2 regions of the Oceanobacillus sp. FSL K6-2867 genome follow, and region 1 is predicted to be linked to the other one. Evidence: a T-box and tRNA genes for the amino acid it is inferred to sense, from the RefSeq annotation. Region 1 holds a T-box; the other holds one or more tRNA genes.

Region 1 (3,954 bases):
AGCCTGTTACAAGTACATCGGTTGGGAAGTAGCGTTTAAAGTCCTCGGATTTTTCATTCGGCCAGCCCATCGTTGAAAATGGCCATAATGCAGAGGAGAACCATGTATCCAATACATCTTCGTCCTGCTCCCAATTTTCAATGTCAGCCGGTGCCTCTTTTCCAACATATATTTCTTTTGTTTCTTTATGGTACCAAGCTGGAATGCGATGTCCCCACCAAAGCTGACGAGAAATACACCAATCACGGATATTTTCCATCCAGTTAAAGTACGTCCGCTCAAAGCGTTCTGGCACAAAGTTAACTTTACCTTCTTCATGTTGTAAATCCAGTGCCTCTTTAGCCAATGGTTCCATTTTAACAAACCATTGTGTTGACAAATATGGTTCAACAACTGCACCACTGCGCTCCGAATGCCCAACTTGATGGGTATGGTCTTCAATTTCAAATAGAACGCCCTGTTCCTGCAAATCTTTCACAATTTGCTTACGGCACTCAAAACGATCCAACCCTTGATATTTACCGGCGTTCTCATTCATGGATCCATCTTCATGCATAACGAGGACACGTTCTAGGTTATGACGGTTACCGATTTCAAAGTCATTCGGGTCATGAGCTGGTGTAATTTTAACCGCTCCTGAACCAAATTCCATATCCACATAATCGTCTGCAACAATTTCAATTTCACGACCAACTATTGGCAACACTACTTTTTTGCCGATTAAATGCTTGTAACGCTCATCTTTCGGATGTACAGCAACTGCGGTGTCACCAAGCATCGTTTCTGGACGTGTTGTCGCAATTTCAATTGTTTCATCACTATCTTTAATTGGATAACGCATATGATAAAACTTACCTTGAATCTCTTCATAAATTACTTCAATATCGGATAAGGCGGTCTTAGTTTGCGGATCCCAGTTAATAATGTATTCGCCACGGTAAATAAGACCCTTTTCATACAATTTAATGAAAACTTCTTTTACCGCATCGGATAAACCTTCATCGAGCGTAAAACGCTCACGTGAATAGTCCAGTGCAAGACCGAGCTTTTCCCATTGGGAACGAATAAAATCTGCATATTCTTCCTTCCACTCCCATGATTTTTCTAGAAACTTTTCGCGGCCTAATTCATAACGATTTGTTCCTTGCTCCTTTAATTTCGCTTCTACCTTGGCCTGGGTTGCAATACCTGCATGATCCATGCCGGGTAACCACAGCACATCATAGCCCTGCATACGTTTCATTCGAGAAATGGTATCCTGCATCGTTGTATCCCATGCATGACCTAAATGTAGCTTACCAGTAACGTTTGGTGGTGGAATAACAATCGAGAACGGCTCCTTATCTGGATCAGCCGTTGCTTCAAAATATTTTCCTTCCAACCAAAATTGATAACGACCTTTTTCCACTTCCTGCGGATTGTATTTTGATGGAAGGGACGTTTGTTCATTATTGCTCATCGTTTTACCTCCTAATTTAAACAACCACTTAAAAACCAAAAAACCCTTTTCATCCTTAAAATAAAGGACGAAAAGGGTTAGATTTCCGTGGTACCACCTTTGTTTGCAAACCAAAATTGTTTGCACACTTCATTAATTGATAACGGTCAATTACCGGCTCCTCCTACTTGAATTACTTTTCAAAGAAGCTGCATCAAGGGCGACCTTCCAAAACAACTACCTAGGAAATTTTCAGCTCATGATTTCCCTCTCTAAAAGCGTTTATTTTGTACTCTTCCCTATCATTGCGTTTAATTATAACTGCACATATTGTTATACCAATCATTTTATAGCTTCCACGTATTATCGTCAACTATTATTATTGTTATTGCACCAATTTGGTGTATTTATACATAGTATAAAAATAAAGCGCAAAATGTGCTTAGAAAGAAAAGAGGTGTTCCCTGTGGCTAGATTTTATCGTTACAAACTCCCACCTTGGGCAAGACAATGCCTTTTTGTCTTCGAGAGAATTCTTTTACCAATCACGATATTCCAGTTGATTCGCACATTGTTAATTCCAACCACTTTTGATGTGCTTTTATTAGGCGTATTAATCGGGCTTTTTGTCGCCTTTTATTTAGAATGGATTTAATTTGACAGGTCATCAAAATTTATTACCTCATATTCTTCCTTTATAAAATCTGTCCATTTTAATGCAAAAATAAGCTTGCGATATTGTTTCTGCAGTGCACTGACTTGGGAAGTCAGTGGCTTTTCTTTTGGGTTTTGCACATATTCTCGGATGGTTGTCATGTATGCGGCAGGATTAAGTAAATAAATTGACAATAGTTTCATGTCAAACTGCTCAAGGTCATATTTTCGTTTATATGCTTTAAAACCTTTCATTATTAATTCATCTGGTTGATCGTATTCACCAGTTAGCTGATGGAAGTAGTTTGTCAAATCCACTGCGACATGGTTATAACGTCCCTTCTCCCAATTAATAACATGATTGTTCAATATATGGTCCAGTGCGAGATTACCATGGCAAAGAGAAAGGTTCCAAGTCAATTCTTCTTCCGACTGATCAAGAAATTCACTAATTTCACCATTTATCCGATTTAACGCAATTTCCATATCTCGATAATGCGTACACACCTGCAATTCAAATGGAGACATATAGGCTTGCTGTTCAAAACGGAGCACATAAGAATATAATTCATTGGGAAGCTGCTCGCAGAATGTTTGGTATGTATGGAAGTTTTTATTTAATGCAGATTTTGTAATCTGTTGACTTTGCTTTGTTGTTTCATGAATGCGCGCCAAAATTCCCATCGTTCTATCGATTCTATTTTCATTACTCGATCGGGGAGCGAATATTAACCAAGGACTGAGATAATAGATGGAATTATCTATCCTTTCATATAACTTGCCATCATTGGTTAAATATACGGGGACAATTTCTGAGAGGTTTTTCTCATTTGCGATATAGTAAACATGCTCCCATGCTGCGATATCTTCTTGTTTCAATGTGCTTTTTTTCAGTGCATAATCTCGCCGGCCGTCTTTAATATGAAAGAGACGGTCGGTGACTTTTTCAATTTCAATTGGATAAATTCGATACGCCTGCAATATCTCTTTCACTGCTTCCATCATTTATCACCACCTACTAAAAGAGATACCCCCTTTTTTCAGTGCGTGGAAGGGGGTAATGTTAACTATTTATTCACCGGTATATACAGCAGCTGTCCTTCACGGACCTCAAAGTCATCTTCAAGCTCGTTCTGCTTAATTAATTGTAACGGACTTACAGAAAATCGTGCAGCAATTGTTTCGATGGTATCTTGATTTTGAACAATACAGAGCCTCATTTTCGTAAACTGCTCCTCTTTTGCTTCTCTGAAAATATCCGATAATAAACTTGCATCTTCGGGCACTCGTTCTTCATAGCTTTCAGCTTCACTGACATCTGATGCAACAACATCATCTTCCGCATCCAGCTCCTCTACTTCTTGTGATTCAGCATCAGATGACTCTGTTTCTTCCTCTGATAATTGATTGAAAAACTCTGCCAATGTTTGTGATTTCTTTTTCCACCGATCTGGATCTTCCTCTTCGTGTTCTTGCTCCGCTTCTTCTGATCTAACCTCCACAATGCTATCTGCTTTTTCTATCGATTCTATTTCTTTTATTTCTTCTATATATTCTGCCGAAACAGAACTCTGCTCTCTTTCTTCTGCTTCTATTTCTTCTTTTTCCGTCGCCTTCTGTTCATCTATTGGCCCTGCATCAAGTTCTGGTTCTGTCAAATCAGTAACGGTCAATTCATCTTCTTGCGATTTTCTTAATTCAAATTCAAATGTATCCACTTCGGAGTTAGAAAGATCCTCAACTGCTGCGTCCATTTCTGTTTCTTTTGTTTCTTCTGGCTCCACACCCTTCATTTCTTGCCGAGGTTGTTCTGCCTCACTATTAATCCCGTGAATTTCAATGGTTGCATACAATTTCAAATG
Region 2 (3,954 bases), 470 kb from region 1:
ACAGTGGGATGAAAGCTTGTCGAGCTTTACAGTAGCTCAAAAAGAGGTTAGGCCTCAAATAAATCTGTATAGTAGAAACAATACAAAAGTTAATGAATTCTCGTATCTATTGGATGGCAAATATAAAAACATAACAGGCTATTTTGCAATACCAGACGATGTAATTAACGCTGCAAGCAAAGAGAGTAGTGTGAGGTTGGGTTATCAGCTAAAAGTGGAGAAAATCAGGAAGTCTCTTTTCAAGTCCCTTTAAATGGAGTAAATGACCTTACAATAAAAATTATTAACGAAGATACCAATCCAAATGCGGTGTGGGATATTACTCTTACAGAGGTAAATATAGGACAAAGGATTATAAACAATATTAGAGAAAAAATAAGTTTATTATTCTAACTGAACCTCAACAAAGCTATGCAGACAATAATGGTTCGGTTATCGAAAATAATATATGAACTAATGTACTTAAACTATATGGTTTTAACACAGCGAGGAGATCGTCAATAGGGCGGTCTTTTTTTAAATAAAGGGCAAAGAGGGAAAATTGAAACTAATCTTATAGTATTTCGTATTGAAGTTAAATGTTAAAGCGGCATTAAGTTATATGAACGGATTGCGTGTAAGCAGCTAAAATCATTTTCATCATCATGCATGGATGGTAAGCAGAACAACCTGTCTACGAAAGAATACTACGAATGCCTCATCCGGAATAGTTTCCACCACTTCATTCACCGCATGGGCAATATCATTTTCTTATAATTTCATTTCTAAATCTAAAGGCAAAAAACTTGGTTCCTGGTATTATGTTTAAACATAAGGATACCTCCATATATTATTGTGTGGTAACTTTAATTTTATCAGAAGGTATCCTTTTTGCGTGCAAAAATACTGGAACTCCTCAACTTATTGGCGAGCAGCACTCTTTTTAATTCTGGGGGGGGGGTTCCAGCCGCTTTACTATCTTGCAATTGCATTCGCATTTAAGTAATATACTCGTCCTGTATCATTGTCAGTTGTCTTGTACATTACTTGTCCTGCATAGTGTGCATAGTCAGTCCAGCTATCCCAATGATTACTTCTGGTATCTACTAAGTGTTTATACTCACAAACCTCATAGTTTCCTGCTGCTCCCACATCTGAACCGTTATCTCCAACAGCACTAACTAGTCCAAAACTAGAAACTGTGGTGCCAATTACTGAAGTGGCTGTTTTATTTGATGATACCCAAGATATAGATTGTGATAGGGATTTTGCAATAATTCCTTGTACAGAAGCAAATCCTAATACCGCCAAAGCAACAGCTGCTACCTTCTGATCACTTTCAGCTTTTCTTATTGCTTCTGCTTCTGCGTGACTAACATTCTGAGTAGAACACGTGACTTTAGGATCATGATGACCTCGTATTTGAGAAGTTCCATTAAATCCATCAGCGCTAGGAATTTCTGCAGCTAAAATATTGATTGGCATAGCACTAAAAATAAGAGTAAACGACAAAATAATAAAGATAACTTTTTTCAAAAAAACCCTCCTCATATTAATTGACAAAATTTGATAATTCCAATACGTTAATAATTCTAACAATTTTATATATTAAATTAAATGGGGAGAAAGTCTTGAATTTATAAAATTAGGGTGAATAATTATGCCTGAAATAATAAAACAACTAATCAAGCTGTTACTTAATTAAAGGCAATTTAATATAGTTTAAGTAAGTCAACTGTAATTATTAATTTTATGATGATTATATTTATTATTGTTAAAATAATGTTATTCCTATATATTTGACATATACTTGGGGGGATTTTAATGGTTGTAGATAATAAAAAAAAAAGATATGAAGTATTAGATAATTATATATTGAAGATAAAAATGTTGTTTGGTCCTTTAATTTTGCTAATTGTAGCATTTATAGACATTAGCAATACTATCATTTATTTTTTAAGTGCATTTTTATTGTTATTAATTATTTTTCAATCGATTCTTAATTTCAAAATGCATAATAGATTTAAGAAATCATTCTTGCTTGAAATCCTCATAGTATTAGTAGCTATCTATGCTATAGTTTTTCGTCTAACATAATTTTTTATAGTGGTTGATGAAATGGAATACACGCTCACCTTGTTCCCAACAATAATTATGGATGTTGCCGATATGTTTGAAATGGCTCTAGAAAATCCTGTAACTGATCTGTGACTGCTAACCAAAATCAGATGAAAAACCAATCTCTACAAGAAAAATAAAAAAGCCTGTACTCCTTGATACACAAGGGATACAGACCAACGTGTTAGAATGATTCCGATTGGACTCGAACCAACGACTTCTACCCTGTCAAGGTAGCGCTCTCCCAGCTGAGCTACGGAATCGTATGTATTATTCTCAACTTTAACTATACTTGCAAAATAGAAGGCTGTCAATAGAAGCTGTTTAGTTACGTTTACAAAATAACTATTGACCTTCTGTTTGCGTTCTGTTAATATTGCAATAATTTAATAAACGAATATATTTCAACAATAAAACAAAATAACAGATTACTCTTATCACGAGTTGGCTGAGGGATTTGGCCCTATGACGCCCGGCAACCGCCCCTTTAGGGGGAATGGTGCTACTTCCAACAGACAGAAATGTCTGAAAGATAAGAGGGGGAATCCGCAATAGTTTATGATTTCAACCCTCTTTCTTTGGAAAGAGGGTTTTTTTATGGACAAAATGAGCAGATTTATAGGAAAGGATGAGGCGTTATGAATACGGTGATTCTAGAAGGAGTAAGAACACCTTTTGGGAAGTGGAAAGGATTTTTATCTGGATTAGAGGCAAAAGAGATAGGAACTTTAGCTGTTAAAGAGTTAGTGAGACGAGTACCTGAGGCAAAAGAAGCTGATGGGACAATACTTGCACAGGTGCTTCAAGCGGGGCAGGGTCAAAATCCGGCTAGAAGAGTTGCGAAGGATGCCGGTGTATCGTTATCTGTTCCTGCAGTTACTTTAAACAATGTATGTTTAGCTGGATTAGCATCCATTTCCGACGCTGTCCGCCGTATTCATTTTGGCGAAGGGGAATTATATATTACTGGTGGATTTGACTCGATGACAAATGCCCCGTACACTGCTCCGATTCGTAAGGAGCTGTCGATGGGATCCCTGCAATTTACGGATACATTAATAAACGACGGATTATGGTGCTCGTTAGCAGATGATTCGATGGGGGTGCTGACGGATTTAAAAAATAAAGATTTTAAGATTAATAGACTAGAGCAGGATCAATACGCACAGTTGTCACAGGAACGAGCTGCTGAAGCGCTGGAAAAAGGTCGCCTGCAAGATGAAATTGTTTCAATCAAACTTAAAGGCAAAACCTTCTCTAGCGATGAAGGCATTCGCCTCAATTCGAACATAGAAAAATTAGCAACATTAAGACCGGCGTTTGTTGACGACGGTACAATCACAGCGGGAAATGCGTCGCAAATGACAGATGGCGCAAGCGTTGGCATTGTTTCATCCGAAAAGAAAGCGGAGGAGCTTGGTAAAGCGCCGTTAGCTCGTATTCTTGGTTGGGCTGAAGTCGCGGGGCCAGATACGAGCCTACATACAAAGCCTGCCCAGGCAATCAAAGCAGTTTTAGAGAAAACGAACCTAACATTGAGCGATATTGATTTATTTGAAATCAATGAGGCTTTTGCAAGTGTGGTTATCGCAAGCTGCCGTGAGCTTGGAATTGGCTATGAAAGAGTGAATGTTAATGGTGGCGCAATTGCAATTGGTCATCCGCTTGGCGGAACGGGTTTTCGACTTGCCTTAACTCTTGCAAAAGAACTTAAACGCCGTGGTGGTGGAAAAGGTATTGCATCTCTCTGCGGTGGCGGCGGTCAGGGAATGGCTCTATTAATAGAAGTTCCAAAAAGCTGGTAAAGCCAAAACTTAGTATAAATTATGGAACAGTATGTGAGCAGTTCGCCTTGTA

What was found. A T-box is a leader RNA that pairs with one kind of tRNA and senses whether it is charged. The one in region 1 lies ahead of NSQ77_RS00715 (valine--tRNA ligase), so its partner is inferred to be a tRNA-Val.
Region 2: it encodes a tRNA-Val, which carries the amino acid that the T-box ahead of NSQ77_RS00715 (valine--tRNA ligase) is inferred to sense. The anticodon was not compared.

What each region holds. Positions count from the first base shown of each region.
Region 1 is NZ_CP150144.1:143,781-147,734, forward strand. Features, by position in the region: gene NSQ77_RS00715 (valine--tRNA ligase) at 1-1,459, opposite strand, end outside; T-box leader at 1,520-1,753, opposite strand; gene NSQ77_RS00720 (hypothetical protein) at 1,875-2,093, shown strand; gene NSQ77_RS00725 (spore coat protein YsxE) at 2,090-3,094, opposite strand; gene spoVID (stage VI sporulation protein D) at 3,160-3,954, opposite strand, start outside.
Region 2 is NZ_CP150144.1:618,641-622,594, reverse strand. Features, by position in the region: partial or broken gene NSQ77_RS02885 (IS5/IS1182 family transposase) at 605-812, opposite strand; gene NSQ77_RS02880 (hypothetical protein) at 955-1,515, opposite strand; gene NSQ77_RS02875 (hypothetical protein) at 1,804-2,076, shown strand; tRNA gene NSQ77_RS02870 (tRNA-Val) at 2,288-2,360, opposite strand; SAM riboswitch class I at 2,529-2,636, shown strand; gene NSQ77_RS02865 (acetyl-CoA C-acyltransferase) at 2,736-3,902, shown strand.